3 regions of the Lentibacillus sp. Marseille-P4043 genome follow, and region 1 is predicted to be linked to each of the others. Evidence: predicted binding sites of a transcription regulator. Region 1 holds the regulator's gene; each other region holds the start of a gene.

Region 1 (6,241 bases):
GATTCCAGCAATAAGCGCAATAATAGCAATTAATACGACCCAAATCGTGCTCATTCAAGCTTTCCTCCTTCTTATTGTCTCTTATACAGTATAGTAAATCAATGTTAAGAATACAATACCTGTCCATGCAAATATGCTCTTTCCATGGAAACTAGTGAAATCCAGCCATAATTATCCAGATCATTTCCCACGATAAACAAACACGGGTGAAACGAGCGGAGTGCAGGAAATAGCAATTTTTCGGCATCATGCAACATTTCACATCGAAAGTTTATCTGTTTTTCTTGAATATGTAAAGTAATATAGTGTGAATCATTGGTAAACATTTCAATATACTTACCATTCACCATTATGTTTTTTCTAGTTTGCAGATGATTTTTGATATGGGTTAACAAAGAAGCAGCTGGAAACGATTTGGTAATATAGTTAAATTGATTTTTCAGATCTGTTCTTTCAGTATTTGTTTGATATTCCTTTAAAAAGCGATATAATATCCCACTCTTATGGAAATAACGATAAGCAAATTCCTCTTTTATCCAATAGATCGAATAATTACCCAATGGAAACCCCTCCTCTTTTATTCTATTATACGTATTCTAGCTGCAATATATGTCACTTCCTGATGCAAAACCCAACTAGTTTTGTCGACAACAGAACAAAAAGCAAAAAAACAGGTGACTCACTAATTGTAAGCCACCTGTCCATTTTTATTCGTCCAAATAAAGTGCATGGAGTTTCATTTTATTTAGATAATAATTTTTTAACTTCTGCAACAACATTTTCTACAGTGAAGCCATATTCATCGATAACTTTTTCACCTTTTGCAGAAGCGCCAAATGTATCGATACCAATAACAGTACCGTTATCGCCAACATAGCGTTCCCAGCCGAATGGTGAAGCCATCTCGATTCCTACCCGAGCCTTAACGTTTGCTGGTAATACTTCATTTTTGTATGCTTCGTCCTGTTGATTAAATCGATCCCATGAAGGCATGCTTACAACACTGACATCAATACCTATTTCTTGAAGTTCTTTTTTGGCTTTCACTGCTAATTGAACTTCTGACCCAGTTGCAAGCAACAATGCATCTGGTTCATCTTTTGTTGCTTTGCTAATCACATAGGCGCCTTTTTTGACACCTTCATATGCATGTTCCTTTGTTCCCTCTAATGTTGGCAGCCCTTGACGAGTTAGTACTAAAGCTGTTGGCTGATCTGTAGATTCCAATGCCAAACGCCAGGCAGCTTGAGTTTCGTTGCCGTCTGCTGGGCGAATAAGTGAAAGTCCCGGCATTGCGCGGAAAGCTGCTAGTTGTTCAATTGGTTCGTGGGTTGGACCATCTTCCCCAACCGCGATCGAATCATGGGTGAACACATATGTTACTGGTGTCTTCATAATAGACGATAACCTTACAGCAGGTCGCAAATAGTCACTAAACACGAAGAAGGTACCAGCATATACATTTAATCCACCATGTAATGCCATTCCATTTAATGCGGCTGCCATTGCATGTTCCCGTACACCAAACCAGATATTTCGTCCAGCATAGTTATCACGTGAAAAATCCGCCTCATCCTTAATGCTTGTTTTATTCGATCCTGCTAAATCAGCACTTCCACCAAAGAAATTTGGTACAGATTGAGCAATCGCATTTAATACTTCACCAGAGGAGGCCCTTGTTGCTAGTTTATCTTTTTCCGGTTCGTATATTGGTAATTCTTTGTCCCAATTGTCTGGTAGATCACCTTTTATTGCTAGCTCGAGTTCATTCGCTAATTCAGGATATTTTTCCTGATATTGGTTAAAAAGGTCGTTCCATTCTTGTTCCGATTTAGCACCTTGTTTATTAATTTTTTCTTTGAAGTCAGCATATACTTCATCTGGAACATTGAAGTCTTCCTGTTCCCACTTATAATACTCTTTTGTTAATTTGACTTCATCTTTACCAAGTGGTGCACCATGTGATGCTGCGGAATTTGATTTATTAGGTGAACCATAGCCGATAATTGTTTTTACCTCAATTAATGTCGGTTGCTTGGTATTTTCTTTTGCTTGTTTTATGGCCTGACGCAATGCTTCTACATCATTTCCATCTTCCACCCTAATAACTTCCCAACCGTATGCTTTAAAACGTTCTTCTGTATTATCAGAGAATGATCGATTAAGTTCACCATCTAGTGAAATGTCATTTGAATCATACAAAGCAATTAATTTTCCTAATCCAAGATGGCCTGCAAGTGAAGCTGTTTCATGTGAAATACCTTCCATTAAGTCACCATCACTGATAAGTGCATATGTATAATGATCAATAATGGAAAGGTCATCCTGATTATATGTTGCAGCAAGGTGTGCTTCAGCCATTGCCATTCCTACCGACATTGCAATACCTTGTCCAAGAGGTCCAGTTGTTGCTTCTACACCATCTGTATGATGTACTTCAGGATGGCCAGGTGTTTTTGAATTCCATTGACGAAATCCTTTTAAATCATCAATGGTAACATTATATCCTGATAAATGAAGCAACCCATATAAAAGCATGGAACCATGGCCAGCTGAAAGAACAAACCTGTCTCGATTAAACCATTTTGAATTTTTTGGATTGTGGTTCATAAAATCAGTCCACAGTGTATACGCCATCGGAGCGGCACCCATTGGCAAACCTGGATGACCTGAATTTGCGTTTTCGATTGCGTCAATTGCTAGCGTTCGTATTGTATTAATGGATAACTGCTCGACATCTTTTGACATATTTATTCCCCTTTCATTTTACATACTTTCTACCTCTTAACATTTTATAATGAAGATGGATTTCCCACAAGTAATACTTTACCTTTAATAGTATTGGCAATTATTGATCTTTATTTTTTCCTTGCAGGTCACGCAACTTTTGTGGTGTAACATCATTGCCTTCGCGGTCAACAACAGTCATTGTTTTAAATTGATTTTTAAAGGATTTACGAACGTTTTGTAAATATTCTTGCCTGAGTTCTTTTTGTTCTTTTTTTTCCTTGTCTGTCAACCCTTCAGTTTTCGACTTATTAGCTAATTTATTTATTCTATCTAATTTCTCTTTGGCTATCATAAAAAATACCTCCTGTACCATGCAAAAAAGCAAGAACAATAATCACGTTCTTGCCTTTTCATGATACCTTTCCTTTATAAGAGTTTCAAGCGTTAAGATGTTCTTGATGTTCTTGATGTTCTTGATATCTTCGATGAACCGTTGCTTTGGAAACCGAATGTCCCATGCCATTTAGTGTATTAGCAATTTCCTCAAAGGTTAAATTCTTCTGTCTCAGTTTGACAACTTCTTCAATAGGGAATGTTTTTCTTTCTCTACCAGGCGCTTGATTGCGATGTGTTAAATTCTTACTTGGATCATAACCTTCGTGAATGGCTTTTTTCATTCCCCGTCTAATTTTTGTATTGTGAATCCTCCGCTGATACTCCTCAACAATTCCGACAATTTGTAAAACCATTGAATCGGATTCGGATAGTTCCAACTGTCCGTCCTGAATTGCAGTGTATATCGATATATTCAATTTATGCAGTTGATGAAATAACGCAATTTTTGTATTCCCTCTCCCTAACCTAGTTTCGTCCTGGATCAGTAAACAATCCGCTTTATTGGCAGAAAAGTAATCAAGTAGCTGAAATATACCATCACGGTCTATATCGTAACCACTTGCTTGCTCTTCGATTATCTCAACAACAGTGAATTCATAACGTGTTGCAAGACTGATGAGTTCCTGCTTTTGTCGTGCTAAAGATGTTTCCTGCGTTTTTTTATCTGTACTTACCCGACAATAAAGAATCGCTTTCAATCCAATTACCCCTTCACTTATATCAGTATACTATGCGCTGGTAACCATTGAAAAGTATAAAAACCCCAATGTTAAAGCAAAAGTAACAAGATAGAATACATCTGTTTTAGTAAGTTTTCCAAACATATCAATCAGCTCCTTCATCAAATAAGAACTATTGTTCGTCTATCAATATAGTACATCGAACGTACGATCTTGTCAATGTATTTTCGAACGAACGTTTGCTTATTAATGATTCTAGTGATAAACTAGTATCAATAAATAATATGCGTGAGGTGTTTGCTAAATGACTAAACTTTCCAAAAGGCAGCAAATGATTCTTGATTTTATTAAGGACCAGGTTAGCAAAAAAGGCTATCCACCGTCCGTAAGAGAAATAGCTGAAGCAGTTGGTCTTGCGTCAAGTTCTACTGTTCACGGTCATCTTGCAAGAATAGAGAGTAAAGGCTATATAAGGAGAGACCCGACGAAACCTAGAGCAATAGAGGTTTTAAATCCGTCAGAAGAAAATAATATACCGAAAGAAGAGGCCCGATATGCACCGGTTATAGGAAAAGTTACCGCCGGAATTCCGATTACCGCTGTAGAAAATATTGAAGAATTCATCCCCTTGCCAAGTTCAAGCGCAGGACCAGATGATAGTTTATATGTCTTAGTAATCGAAGGAGAAAGCATGATCGAAGCTGGTATATTAAATGGTGACATGGTTATTGTAAAACAACAAAACACGGCGCAAAACGGAGATATTGTTGTGGCAATGACAGATGAGGATGAAGCTACAGTAAAACGATTCTTCAAGGAAAAAGATCATATTCGCTTACAACCTGAGAACGCAACAATGGAACCGTTAATCTATCAAAATGTTACGATTCTAGGTAAAGTAATTGGATTATACCGAAACATCCATTAAAAAACCCTTGATACGTTGAATACGTATCAAGGGGATTTTTTAATAAGACGCTAAATACTGTTCACGTTCCCATGGGTGTACAGTTGTTCTGAACATGTCCCATTCAATCTCTTTAGCCTCAATAAAATGCTCATAAAGATGCTCACCTAGTGCAACTGAAACAACTTCATCTTTTTCCAACTCACTTAGTGCATCCATCAATGTTGCAGGTAAGTCTTTGATTCCGTTTCTTTCACGTTCTGCTTTATCCATTACATAAATGTTGCGGTTTACTGGTTCTGGCGGTGTTAGTTTTGACGTAATCCCATCAAGACCTGACGCAAGAAGTACTGCCATAGCCATATAAGGGTTTGCGGCGGGGTCAACACTTCTAAGTTCAACCCTGGTACTTAATCCTCTTGAAAACGGGATCCGTACTAATGGACTCCGATTTTGTGCTGACCACGCAACATAACTTGGCGCCTCATATCCCGGAACTAAACGTTTATAGGAATTTACAGTTGGATTTGTCACAGCAGTGAAACTTGTAGCATGTTTAATAAGTCCAGCTGTAAATTGATACGCTATTTCGCTCAGCTGCATATCCCCATCATTGTCAAAGAATACATTTTCTCCATCCTTAAATAAGGACATATTTACATGCATACCAGAGCCGTTAACACCAAATAATGGTTTAGGCATAAATGTTGCATGTAAGTTATGTTTTCGAGCGATCGTCTTAACAACAAGCTTAAATGTTTGAATATCATCACAATGTTTAACTGCATCGGAATATTGGAAGTCAATTTCATGTTGACCTGGTGCACTTTCATGATGGGATGCTTCAATATTAAATCCCATTTCTTCCAATTCAAGAACTATATCACGACGGCAGTTTTCCCCTAAATCTGTTGGAGCTAAATCAAAATACCCGCCCCGATCGTTCAATTCCAATGATGGGTCACCATGCTCATCTAGTTTAAATAAAAAGAATTCTGGTTCTGTACCAATATTAAATGCTGAGTAACCTAATTCTTCCATTTTTTTAAGATTTCGTTTCAAATTATATCTTGGACATCCTTCAAATGGTGTTCCATCTGGATTGTAAATATCACAAATAAATCGCGCAACTTTTCCTTTGTCAGATGTCCATGGGAATACGACAAATGTATCTAGGTCTGGATGCAAATACATATCAGATTCTTCAATCCGAACAAAACCTTCAATTGAGGATCCATCAAACATCATTTTATTATCTAACGCTTTATCCAATTGGCTTAACGGAATTTCAACATTTTTAATTGTCCCCAGCATGTCCGTAAATTGCAAGCGTATAAATCGAACATTTTCCTCCTCTATTATTTGATAAATTTGTTCCTTCGACAATTTTGAACTCATTCGTTAGCCTCCCAGCTTTTCAAATCACCTTTATTTTTATTGAAAAAATCTAGATAATTCACCTTGTCTCAAGCTAGATTTTCCCATTCTTCCAGCTTCATGTAATTCGTTCTTTAACATAATTCTAAGC
Region 2 (6,241 bases), 330 kb from region 1:
CTGTTAACGCATCACTAAATAACTGAAAACTTTCCGAATCTTGTTGTGTAATTAATGGATTGTTTGCTAATCCATTCGCCATCACCATCACGGTATCATTTGTACTTGTATCGCCATCAACTGTAATGCAATTAAACGTCTGATCTACCGCTGTCTTTAGTGCCAAATCCAGAGCAGCCGGTTCAATCGCTGCATCGGTTGTCAAAAAAGTGAGCATTGTTGCCATATTAGGATTAATCATTCCCGAACCTTTTGCCGCACCGCCAATTATCACTTGCTGCCCATCTATTTCGGTCTGTACACATGCATGTTTTGTAAACGTATCGGTCGTTAAAATCGCTTTTTCAAAATTCTCCTGAACGGAATCAGTCAAGTCAATTTGTGCAATTCCCTCTGTAAGCTTTTCCATTGGCAACTGCTCGCCAATGACACCAGTTGAGTTGACGGCTACAAGGTGATCGGCGATTCCTAATTTATTTGCAAACAAATGGCGCATTTGATAGGCATTGCTTAATCCTTCTTCACCCGTACAAGCATTTGCAACACCAGAATTAACAATTAACCCTTGAATTTTTCCCTCTGCTTGAATGCTTTCCTTTGTTACAACAAGTGGTGCTGCCTGGAACTGATTTGTCGTATATACAGCAGCAGTATTGGCAGGCACATCTGAATATAACCAACCTAAATCATTTCGTTTGCGCTTGATCCCACAATGTAATCCGCCAGCGTAAAACCCATTGGCTGTTGCAACATTACCATCAACTTCGATCAGTTTTGTTTTTGTATAAGTTTCCATTACGCCCTCCTTCTATGGATAAACCGGAATAGTATCCAGTCCTGTTTTTTCATCCCAATTGTTCATTAGATTCAGATTTTGGATCGCCTGACCGGCTGCACCTTTCACTAGATTGTCAATGACCGAAATGATCGTTAATATATTCGTTCGTTGGTCAATTGAAACACCAATATCACAAAAATTTGTTCCGTATACTTCCTTTGTTGCCGGCCAGCATTTTTCTGGTCTAACCCGAACAAAATGCTCATCTTGATAAGTCTCGTTGTACAATTGCACAACATCTGCATCTGTCAGGTGTATATTTTTTAACGATGCATAAATCGTGCATAAAATCCCTCTTGTCATAGGAACCAAATGGGCATTAAATGTTACTTTTGTCTCTGCCCCTTTAATTTGGGACAATACTTGCTCTATTTCCGGTGTGTGCTGATGACTACCAAGCTTATATGCCTTCATGTTCTCATTGATTTCCGAAAATAATGTCCCTTGTGTAGGCTTTCTACCAGCACCAGATACCCCAGTTTTTCCGTCAATGATAATCGGATAAGTTGTATCAATTATGGATGCCTTAACTGCTGGAACGATACCGAGCAGTGCTGCTGTCGGATAACAACCCGGATTAGCAATAAATGTTCTGTCGTTCAAATCCTTGCGATAGATCTCAGGCAACCCATACACAGCCATATCCAAAAACTCCTGCTCAGCGGGTGCATTTTTATACCATTCTTTATACATTTGCTTATCTTTTAACCGGAAATCGCCTGAGAGATCAATACACGGGATGCCTGCTTCGACAAATGGAGGAGCAATATCTTTCGTCACTCCTGAGGGCGTTGCAAAGAATACCGCATCCACCCGATTGATGATTTCCGGAACATGGAGTTTTTCCAATGGTAACTCTAAGACATGTTGCAACTGTGGATACTGATCCGTTATTTTCTGCCCTTGCGTCGAATGAGAAACGAGTAAATCAACCGTAACCATTGGATGATTGTGCAAGAGCCGAATTAGTTCTGCACCCCCATACCCATTCGCACCTACAATTCCTACCTTCACAAATGTCAGCCCCTTAAAAATTAATTGTGTATCATTATAATAAATATTGAATAAATATACAACAGTTATTTTAAAATATTTTAATTATTTTCTGAAGGGGTTGAATTTATAATAATTTCGTAGTTGGTATAAATGTTGGTTTCGCATTTTTTGTTGCTTTCTGACCCGCAGCCCATATACACTACGCTTTCCGGGGGCGGCTGGAGAGCCTCCTCAGGCCAACACGACGTTGGTCATGAAGGCGTTGCCACAGGACGTGGCGATCTTAGCCTTTACTCCCTTTTCGCACTGCGGGGTCTCACCTATGCCTCTCTTCCCCCAGGAGTCTACGTGTATACGGACTGCTTGCGAGGAAATATATGCTTCTCCTGTAATCAAGTATAAATATTTAAATAATTGTAATAAGATGATAAGGCACAATACCAGTAAAGGAAATATACGTATACTCCTTGAAAATAAAAACCATTTTCTGCGTGCGATGTTACGCTGTCGAAGCATTCCTTGTCCTGCGGGAAAGCGAAGTGTATTTCCGCAACGGTAGTTAATGCACAGTTTATGAATATTGTGCAACAATCTTTTTGAAAACAGACTTAATTAAAAAAAGCCCACACCTGAATTCCAAGTGTGTGCTTGTTATCGTTTATAATCATCCAAAAAATCTTTTTGAAAGCTTGTGTGCGGCTGATCCGCTTGATTTTGATTTTCCTCCAGCTGTGTAAATGGATTTTTCCCGTATTTCGTTGTCAATTCTTCAATTGCCGTATATAACTTTTCTTTTCCCGCTTCTTTTTCATAGGTAAACAAGTCAAGTTGGTGTGCAATGTTTTGTTTTTCTTCCACATCTTGAACTGTAATTCCTAGCAGGCGTATCGGTTCTAAGTTCCAATGTTTTTGAAATAATTCATTCGCAACAAAAAGAATATCCGCTTTTTTCTCAATATAGGATTGCAGCTTTTTACTTCGTGTAACTGTCTTCCGATCGTGGTAACGAATCATAATCTGAACACTTCGCCCTGCAGCTTGTTTTCGTTTCATTCTACGTTCTACATTGTCAGCAAGTTTCCCCATTAATTTCTTAATTTCGGTTTCGTTTGTTGTGTCCTCAGCCAATGTTTGCGAACTGCCAATACTTTTAAATTCATTTACCGCTTCTGGATCTACCTGTCTTGGATCAATCCCGTTTGCTCGGTTTTTCAAACGTTCGCCATTTATGCCTAAAATTTGTTTCAGTTGGTAAACATCCCAACCGGCAAGATCACCAATCGTCTTCACATCAATCGCATTTAATTTCCGTGCTGTCTTTTCCCCAACTCCATACATTTCTTCAACAGGTAATGGCCACAATTTATGAGATAGGTCCCGCTTTCTAAGAATAGTTATCCCCATTGGCTTTTTCATATCAGAGGCCATTTTCGCTAAAAACTTATTTGGGGCGATCCCAATACTACATGGCAGATCCAACTCATGTTTAATTTTATTCTGTAGATTTTCCGCTATTTTGATTGGATTCCCGAGATGCTCGCATTCCGTAATATCCATGTATCCTTCATCGATTGAAACTGGTTGAACAAATGGGGTTATGTCAGCAAGCATTTTAAACATTTCTCTGGAAGCTGCCCGGTAACGATCAAAATTAGGTCGTAAAACCATTAACTGCGGGCATAGTTTTCTTGCCTGCCATAATGTCATTGTTGTCTTGACCCCTTTAGCCCTAGCTTCATAACTACTCGTCACAACAATTCCCTTGCGTTCTTCCGGATTACCAGCAATTGCTAGTGGTTTTCCTTTCAACTTCGGGTTATAGGCCATTTCAACGGATGCGTAAAAACAATTCATATCAATATGGAAGATAACACGGCCTTTTTTCGGATACCATTGTGACATTCTATCACCCTTTACGAACGGTTGTTTCTTTTTATTTATTATAGCACAAAAAAAGGAGACTGGACATTATCCAATCCCCTCCGTTTAGATGGAGAAACACCTATATTAAAACAAATGATAATTAGTTGAATTAAAATCACATTTTTAAGTAAGATAATAATTCGATTTCTTATTTACGCTATATTTGATTTAGGGAGGAAGAGAAACGGCGAGACTCCTGCGAAAAAACGAGTGAGCCGAGACCCCGCAACGATTTTTGTGAGGAGGCTCGGGCGCTCGTCCGTGGAAAGCGAGTCGTTTCTCTGACTCCCCTTCTCCTTTTTCCATAAACGGACCCTTATTATCATTAGGTTTATTAACTTATGTGCTAATTATTTAGCCGTTTCTTGCACAATTGCTGTAACTAATTCCGTTACTTTTACTAGTTCATTAACTGGAATTCGTTCATTTGTCGTATGGATTTCCTCATAGCCAACAGCAAGGTTAACGGTTGGAATTCCATAACCTGCAATAACGTTGGCATCACTTCCACCGCCACTTTTTAGCAGCTTGCTTTCCCGACCGATTGTTTTTGCTGCATTACGGGCAACCTCAACAACTTGATCTCCTGCTGCCTGTTTAAAGCCAGGGTACATAACTTGCACGTCAACTTCTGCAGTTCCGCCAAGTTCTTCAGCAGTCGTTTCAAATGCCTCTTTCATCTTCGCAACTTGTGCTTCCATTTTTTCCGGAACAAGTGAACGAGCTTCTGCTAAAATTTCAACATAATCACAAACGATATTGGTTTGTTGTCCACCTTCAAATCGACCGATGTTTGCGGTTGTTTCATCATCAATTCGACCTAGTGGCATTTTCGCAATTGCTTTAGCTGCCAAGGTAATAGCCGAAACGCCATTTTCTGGAGCAACACCCGCATGTGCTGTTTTTCCTTTCATCACGGTAGAAATCTTTGCCTGTGTTGGTGCAGCAACGATGATGTCGCCAACTGTACCATTGCTATCAATTGCATAGCCGTATTTTGCATGGAGTAGCGAACTATCCAATGCTTTGGCACCAACTAATCCTGATTCTTCACCAGCTGTAATGACAAATTGAATATTGCCATGCTCAACATTGTTCTCTTGCAATGTACGGATTGCCTCGAAAATTGCTGCAAGTCCAGCTTTATCATCGGAACCAAGTATTGTTGAACCATCTGACACAATATAACCATCTTTAATGGATGGTTTAATCCCGTTCCCTGGAACAACTGTATCCATATGGGAGGTAAAATAAATCGAGTCAACGCCATCTTTTGTTCCTTTTAAATTGCAAATTAAATTATTCGAACCGTGGCCAGTCTTTTCTTTGCTGTTATCCTCGATCACTTCAAGTCCCAAGTCAGTAAATTTCTGTTTCAATACGTCGGAAATTTTTTCTTCATGTCCTGTTTCTGAATCAATCTGTACTAATTCCATAAATTCATTAATTAAACGATCTTGATTTACTTGGACCATTTTTATAAAAGCTCCTTCTTTTGAAATTACAATGGAATATTCCCGTGTTTTTTCTTCGGTCTATCCTCTTGTTTATTGTATAGCATCTCCAAAGCCTGCATAAGTTTAATCCGAGTTTCCCGAGGATCAATCACGTCATCAATCATACCAAGTCCAGCAGCAACGTATGGATTAGCAAATTTTTCACGATATGTATCGATCTTTTCCTGACGTGTTTTCTCTGGATTATCACTTTCCGCAATTTCCTTGGCAAAAATGATATTTGCTGCACCATCAGGCCCCATGACAGCAACTTCTGCATTTGGCCATGCATACACCAAGTCGGCGCCAATGGATTTACTATTCAACGCGACATAAGCACCACCGAACGCTTTCCGAGTGATGACGGTAATTTTCGGAACGGTTGCCTCTGAATAAGCATATAAAATTTTAGCTCCATGACGAATGATACCACCATGCTCTTGTTTAACGCCAGGGAAAAACCCTGTCACATCCTCAAACGTGATAAGCGGAATATTGAAAGCATCACAAAAGCGAATGAACCGTGCTGCTTTATCACTCGAATCAATATCAAGCCCACCAGCCATATATTTTGGCTGATTGCTTACAAGGCCAACCGATTGTCCATGAATCCGGGCAAAGCCAACAACAATGTTTTTCGCAAACTCTTGGTGAATTTCATAAAAACTATCTGTATCCACAACTTGTTCAATTACTTTCTTAACATCATACGGCCTTGCAGCATCAAATGGAACAACTTCTGTTAGGTCTGGACATTCTGCTGCACGCTCATCCGGCGTCTGTAGTGGGGGTTTTTCTTGACTATTTGCTGGTAAATACTGCAACAATTCGCGAACCTTGTCCAGTGCCTCTTCTTCACTCGCTGTCTTGATATGAGCATTCCCGCTTTTTGCATTATGAATATGTGCACCGCCTAAGTCTTCGGATGAAATTTTTTCTCCGGTTACCGTTTCAATCACTTTCGGTCCGGTGATAAACATTTGAGAGG
Region 3 (6,241 bases), 210 kb from region 1:
GTTTGTTCGCTGTTGGCCAAAAAGCCTAATAAAGCAAAATTGGCGGGACGATTGAATTAGCTGGAGAGGGGAAAGGGGAATGAGTAATCCGGTGCTTTTTCTACGTGGGCTTTTCCTTGTTAGGGATTGCCCACTACTTTTAAGTATAGGGATCCTCGTAACTTTCGTCATAATCCATTCAGCAAACAGAAACATCCATAATTTCATCAAAAGAAACCCATTCGCTTCCATCCAATGTAACTAGTTTAAGTTTTTGTTCGGGGGTTATTTTTTGCACTTTTCCTGTAACGTAATGGTCCTGATAGGGGTGGAAGATTTGAATTCTCAGATCCAACCCTTGTTGCATCGCATCAGAAATCATTCCAGAAAACAATTCGATTTGCTGTTCATCCAGTATCGGTTTTGTTCGTTTCGTCAGTTCTTTTTGGTGTTGACGGATCCGCGCTTTATGCTCCGGTAGCATCATGCGACTGGATTCCCACATCAAATTACGGCCTGGTGTTAGTTTATTAGGGTTCATTTCATTTTCCACTCCTTTTATTGCATGTTCAAAAGTTGTTGACGTTGAGGCGGCTCAGTAAAGCTAACGAGGATATTCGCCGCTTGAACATCCCTTATTTGTAATGCCCACCAATTTTTTCAGCTCGACTGAACACTTGCCCGGCATTTGTTAGCGATGATGCCCGGACGATGGCGGTTGGTCCATATTTTGTATAGATATCATCCATCGCTTGAGAAAGGCGTTCTTTTTTTAATGACAAATCGAAAAGGCTTAATTGATAAGGATCGGCTGGCTGCAGCTGTGACAATGTTATCCCAGAACTTCGAATGGGTTGTCGGTCCCAGTGCATCCGGAATAAATGCAATGCTGACCGGAAAATATCCATGCCAAAATTGGTCGGTGATGCCAGCTTTATCTGCCGGTGAAATCCGGTTTTGAAGGAAAAATCCGCACCTCCGACACTGATTGACACGGTATTGCCTCGATAACCATCGGCCCGTGCACGTCTAGCAACTTCTTCGCTTAATTCCAATAAGATCACTTTTATCTCATCAAACGTTTCATAATCCCGAGGTAATGTCATGCGGTGTCCAACTGCCTTTTGTCCATCATGTGTCTTTGTTGTTACCGGGGCGTAATCGATTCCGTTTGCCGTTTGCCATAGGACTTGCCCATTAATACCCCAACGTTTGGTTAATGCATCTACAGAAAAATTCGCCAGCTGTCCAATTTTCCGAATGCCCATTCGTTGCAGGTGATGCCTCATTCGGCTGCCAATACCAAACATTTTACCGATTGGAAGCTCCCACATCGTTTCTTTCATGTTGGATTTATCTAATTGAAAAATCCCAGTCCGATTTTTCTTGGCGAATGCATCACAAGCTATTTTTGCTAATACTTTATTTGGTCCAATGCCAACCCGCGCATAGATGCCTGTTACCTCCATGACTTCCTGCTGTATCTTTTTGGCAATGGTAAATGGGTCTCCGAACAGCTTTTGGCTTCCGGTGATGTCCAAAAATTGTTCATCGATCGAAAATACTTCCACAAGATTGGTATAGTGCTCCAATATTTCGGTGATTTGGCATGACACGTCAATATACCGTTGCATGCGTGGCCGTATAACGACGGCTTCTGGACATTTATTTTTTGCCTCCCATAATGCTTCAGCCGTTTTTACTCCGTATTTTTTAGCAATGGGACAGGCAGCCAGAATAATCCCACTCCGTCGTTCCGGATCGCCTGACACAATCACTGGTTTGTCTTTCAGTTTTGGGTTCTCCGCCTTTTCCACGGAAGCATAGAACGTTTGCATATCAACCAGAAAAATAACCCGTTTCATTCCTAAGACTCCTTTTGAGGAAACTAGTGTTCTGTACCTATATTTTTATTATATGCGAATACACGTTCTTTATGCAATGGTAATTATTTGAATCAACGGCTACTTTTACACAAAAAACAGATACCCAGGCGAATTTTATGCGGGGAAAAAAGGGAATAGAACCGATTAATCATAACTTATTTCATTTGTAAAGCATGTCACTCTTTTTTAAACAGGCTGTAACCGCAGAGGGAAGGTTACCATGATACGATGAGCTTGTCAGTAATTAAAAGTGCGTGTTCAAAAAATTGCCAAATTAGAAGCAAGAAGGTCAAGGCGGCGTAGCTCCTGAGCCCCGGAATGTAACATAAATAGGTACACGAGGAGGGGAAAAGCAAGCCAACGAAGAGATTCGCCGCTTATTATTTGGTTATTTTTTGAACAACCTTAGGGGGACAACAAAATGAAAAAGTTAGTATCTTTGTGTCTTGGTTTAATCATGTTGTTCATTTCTACAATGACCGTTTCTGCAGCTGAGGCTGAATATGAAGTGCGTAAGGGTGACACGCTTTGGGATATAGCTATTAACCATCATACAACCGTGGACGAACTGATGGAGGTAAATGGATTAAAATCAACGTTGATATATTCGAAACAAACATTAAAACTTAAAAAAGAGTATTATACCGTACAGAAGGGAGATACGCTAAGTGAGATCAGTGAAGCATATGGTGATGAAGTAACGGTTGCGAATCTGAAAGCATGGAATGACCTTTCTTCTGATTTAATTATTGTTGGACAAAAGCTGGTAGTAAATGGACCGGAACTTCGACCAGAATCAAAACAAGTGGAAGCAGCGGCTAATATAGAGGCCCATTCCCAAAAATCGGAGACGCAGGGAAGCAAGGAAGCAAGTAAACAGGTCGGGAAACAGCTAACAAAAGCAGAAGGAAGGACATTATCTGTTGAAGCAACAGCTTACACAGCTTATTGTTCGGGATGTTCGGGAATAACCGCAACAGGTGTGAATTTGCATGAGAATCCCAATGCAAAAGTAATTGCTGTTGATCCTAACGTTATCCCGCTTGGCTCAAAAGTTTATGTAGAAGGCTACGGCTATGCTGTGGCAGCTGATACAGGCGGCGCCATAAATGGGAATGCAATCGACGTACACCTCCCGACGAAGAAGCAAGCATATAACTGGGGCAGAAGAACAGTAGAAGTTACAATCGTGGATTAGGAAATTTTTCGGATCGAGTTTTTCCAATCTTCATTATTTATTATTATGTTACAATAAAAGCTAGAAATGCCGAGGAACTTTATAGAGTAATTAGGGGTGAAGAGATGATTAAAATCGGATTCGTGCGTCACGGGATAACGAATTGGAATATAGAAAGAAGGGCACAAGGAAGTACTGATGTGCCACTTAACAAGGAAGGGCTTTTACAAGCGGAAAAACTTGCGGATCGTTTGCAGGTTGAAGATTGGGACGTGATTTATTCTAGTAATCTAGCAAGGGCAAAGCAAACCGCTGAGATAATTGGAAATAAACTAGAAAATAGAACGATTCATTTCGATTCCAGACTACGTGAAAATGGTGGTGGGCTGATCGAAGGAACGACAGAGGAAGAACGGGTAGCAAAATGGGGCCCTGATTGGCGGGAATTGGACTTACATAGAGAAAAAAGCGAAAGTATTATGGCAAGAGGCCGATCGATAATGGCTGAAATTTTGAACGAACAACATGGGAAGAACATATTAATTGTTAGCCATGGATCTTTTATTAAATCCCTTTTAAGAGAAATGTTGCCGGATGAGGATGTCGAGACGTCGCTTCACAACTGTTCATTGACAATACTGGAAAAGGCTGACGTGGAATGGAAGCTGAAGTTGCATAATTGTACAAGACACATATCAGCGCAGTCGTTGCGTTAACCTTTTTATCAAACTAATTTATTCTGTATGTGCAATAAGAAAATGTGATTGTAACCTATTTGAAACCTGTATTATCAAAGTAGCTATTCTCCTTGTAAACTAAAGGTATCTTACATAAAAGGGGTAATTTTAATGGGGATGAACTTTCACGATGAAAAGAATAAACATAGTTATGTGACAAGACAAGCTGATGATACATGGTTACGTGTTGTAAAGACATTGATTCAAGATCGGGCAATTACCAAGGCAGTGGATATTGGAACAGGCGGAGGGATATATGCAAAGGCGCTTGCCGATATAGATATTCCCTCCATTACCGGCATTGATTTTTCAAGGGCTATGGTAAATGCTGCCAGACAAAATTGTAGCTCATACAAACAAATAAAGTTTCAATTAGGGAATGCTTATTGTACCGGATTGCCAGATGGATATACGGATTTCGTTTTAGAGCGGGCACTCATCCATCACCTTGATGATTTAACATCGTGTTTTTCTGAGGCCCATCGAATTTTAAAGCAAGATGGGATGCTATTAGTACAAGATAGGACGCCCGAAGATTGTTTGTTAAAAGGGGATTGTCATCATATTCGGGGTTACCTGTTCACCCTATTCCCGCATCTTGCAGAAATCGAGACAAAAAGAAGATATGCCTCCCCAATCGTTAAAACCGAGCTTAAAAAAGCAGGCTTTCGATCCATTAAAGAAATGAAACTTTGGGAAATAAGAGAAACGTATACGAACAAAAAACTATTGCTCAACGATATCAAATCCCGAAACGGACGATCTATTCTACATGATTTATCAGATCAGCAAGTATTGTTATTCGCCGACCATGTAAATCAATCGATTCAAGATGGTCCAATTATAGAAAAAGATCCATGGACAATTTGGCTAGCCACTAAATAATTCAAATCAGGCGCATTTCCTGAAGGGTGATGAAATGAGAAAAGTAGTAGTAACGGATCACAACGAAAAATGGCCGTTAATGTTTGCAGAAGAGGCTGCCAAATTGCGTGGAATTTTTGGCTCGGAGATCACCAGCATCCATCACATTGGCAGCACATCGGTAAAAGGATTAAAGGCAAAGCCGATTATTGATATGATGCCTTTGGTAAAAAATATCGAGTCGGTTGATTCGTTTAACGATGCAATGAAGAAAATCGGCTATGAAGCAAAGGGTGAAAATGGGATACCTGGGCGGCGATATTTTCAAAAAGGTGGAGATACCCGCACACATCATGTTCATATTTTTGAATCAGGTAATCACGAAGGCGAACGTCACATTGCATTTCGGGACTATTTGCGGGCGCATTCAGATACAGCCGAAAAATATGGAAACCTAAAAGAATCCTTAGCCAAACGATTTCCCAATGACGTGGAAGCATATATAAAGGGAAAAGAACAGCTTGTTTTGGAAATAGAAAGACAAGCAATAACGTGGTATCAGGCGTAAAGTTTATCTGAATACAGACAACAAACTGAATCCTTTCCCTTCTCCCAGCCGTATAAAGTAATAGGAAGTCGGAAAGGGGCTAAACAATGAAAACGTATTTAAAAATATCATCCGTTTTGCTTTTGGCCATTGGTTTAGTTGCATGTGGAGGAACAAAAAAAGATTCATCGGGTAAACAACAGGAGGAGGATGCTAAAAATACATTCGAAAAATTAGCATCCGCAGATCAACTCCCGGATCAATTTTTAGCTAGCAATTTCGAGGCGATTTACAAACAAACAAGTGATACGTTCCAGGCTGACGTATCATTAGATCAATTTATTAACCTTGGAGAAGGGTTTAATAAAGGTGTAGACGGTTATCAGCTTGTTTCTAAAATGCCTATACAGAACATGACTGAGTACCAATGGATCAGTGACGAAGGAGATAAAGGAATTCGCAGTTACTTTGCCGATGACATGACTATTGAAGGGATACAGCTTATGCCAATTACACCTTATCCGAAGAGTGATGCGCGATATACGGAGAATACGTATCGAATGCCAGTGAATGAAAAATGGCTCACTTTTTGGGGCGGAACAAATGAACTTGTTAATTACCACTATGCCTCAGAAAATCAGCGGTATGCGTATGATCTTGTCATGATGAATGGGGATACATCTTTTAAGGGTGATCCAGCAAATAATGAAAGTTACTATGCATTTGGCAAAGAAGTTGTAGCGCCAAGGGATGGGGTAGTTGTATCTGTTGAAAGTGCGATCCCGGACAATACACCGACCGTCGATACAAATACAGAAGAACCGCTTGGAAATCATGTTATTATCGAGCATGAAAATAATGAATACAGCGTGATTGCGCATTTAAAAGAAGGCAGTTTGAAAGTAGTGGAAGGCGATAAAGTAAGTGCAAATGATTTAATAGGTTTGGTTGGGAATTCCGGTAATTCCAGTGAGCCGCACATTCATTTTCATGTGGCTGATAGCCCGAAATGGGAAGAAGCGACTTCAATCCGAATAAAAATTGAGAATGG

The links. Region 1 encodes LexA, which represses DNA repair genes until DNA is damaged. Its sites were predicted from a motif close to CGAACATATGTTCG; they were not measured.
Region 2: C8270_RS12815 (DNA polymerase IV) is a predicted target of LexA. The motif match lies at 3,751-3,764, and genes of this name have one in related genera.
Region 3: C8270_RS13485 (DNA polymerase IV) is a predicted target of LexA. The motif match lies at 1,900-1,913, and genes of this name have one in related genera.

The regions. Positions count from the first base shown of each region.
Region 1 covers NZ_LT984884.1:2,942,423-2,948,663, forward strand. The annotation lists gene C8270_RS14610 (YneF family protein) at 1-54, opposite strand, end outside; gene sirA (sporulation inhibitor of replication protein SirA) at 105-560, opposite strand; gene tkt (transketolase) at 742-2,748, opposite strand; gene C8270_RS14625 (DUF896 domain-containing protein) at 2,849-3,082, opposite strand; gene C8270_RS14630 (YneB family resolvase-like protein) at 3,168-3,824, opposite strand; gene lexA (transcriptional repressor LexA) at 4,111-4,734, shown strand; gene glnA (type I glutamate--ammonia ligase) at 4,774-6,111, opposite strand; gene C8270_RS14645 (MerR family transcriptional regulator) at 6,148-6,241, opposite strand, start outside.
Region 2 covers NZ_LT984884.1:2,615,890-2,622,130, reverse strand. The annotation lists gene argJ (bifunctional ornithine acetyltransferase/N-acetylglutamate synthase) at 1-796, opposite strand, end outside; gene argC (N-acetyl-gamma-glutamyl-phosphate reductase) at 809-1,852, opposite strand; gene C8270_RS12815 (DNA polymerase IV) at 2,486-3,736, opposite strand; gene C8270_RS12810 (M20/M25/M40 family metallo-hydrolase) at 4,108-5,232, opposite strand; gene C8270_RS12805 (acyl-CoA carboxylase subunit beta) at 5,259-6,241, opposite strand, start outside.
Region 3 covers NZ_LT984884.1:2,732,620-2,738,860, forward strand. The annotation lists gene C8270_RS13475 (hypothetical protein) at 1-60, shown strand, start outside; gene C8270_RS13480 (YolD-like family protein) at 179-520, opposite strand; gene C8270_RS13485 (DNA polymerase IV) at 615-1,844, opposite strand; gene C8270_RS13490 (3D domain-containing protein) at 2,287-3,063, shown strand; gene C8270_RS13495 (histidine phosphatase family protein) at 3,168-3,758, shown strand; gene C8270_RS13500 (class I SAM-dependent methyltransferase) at 3,891-4,664, shown strand; gene C8270_RS13505 (GrpB family protein) at 4,699-5,211, shown strand; gene C8270_RS13510 (M23 family metallopeptidase) at 5,298-6,241, shown strand, end outside.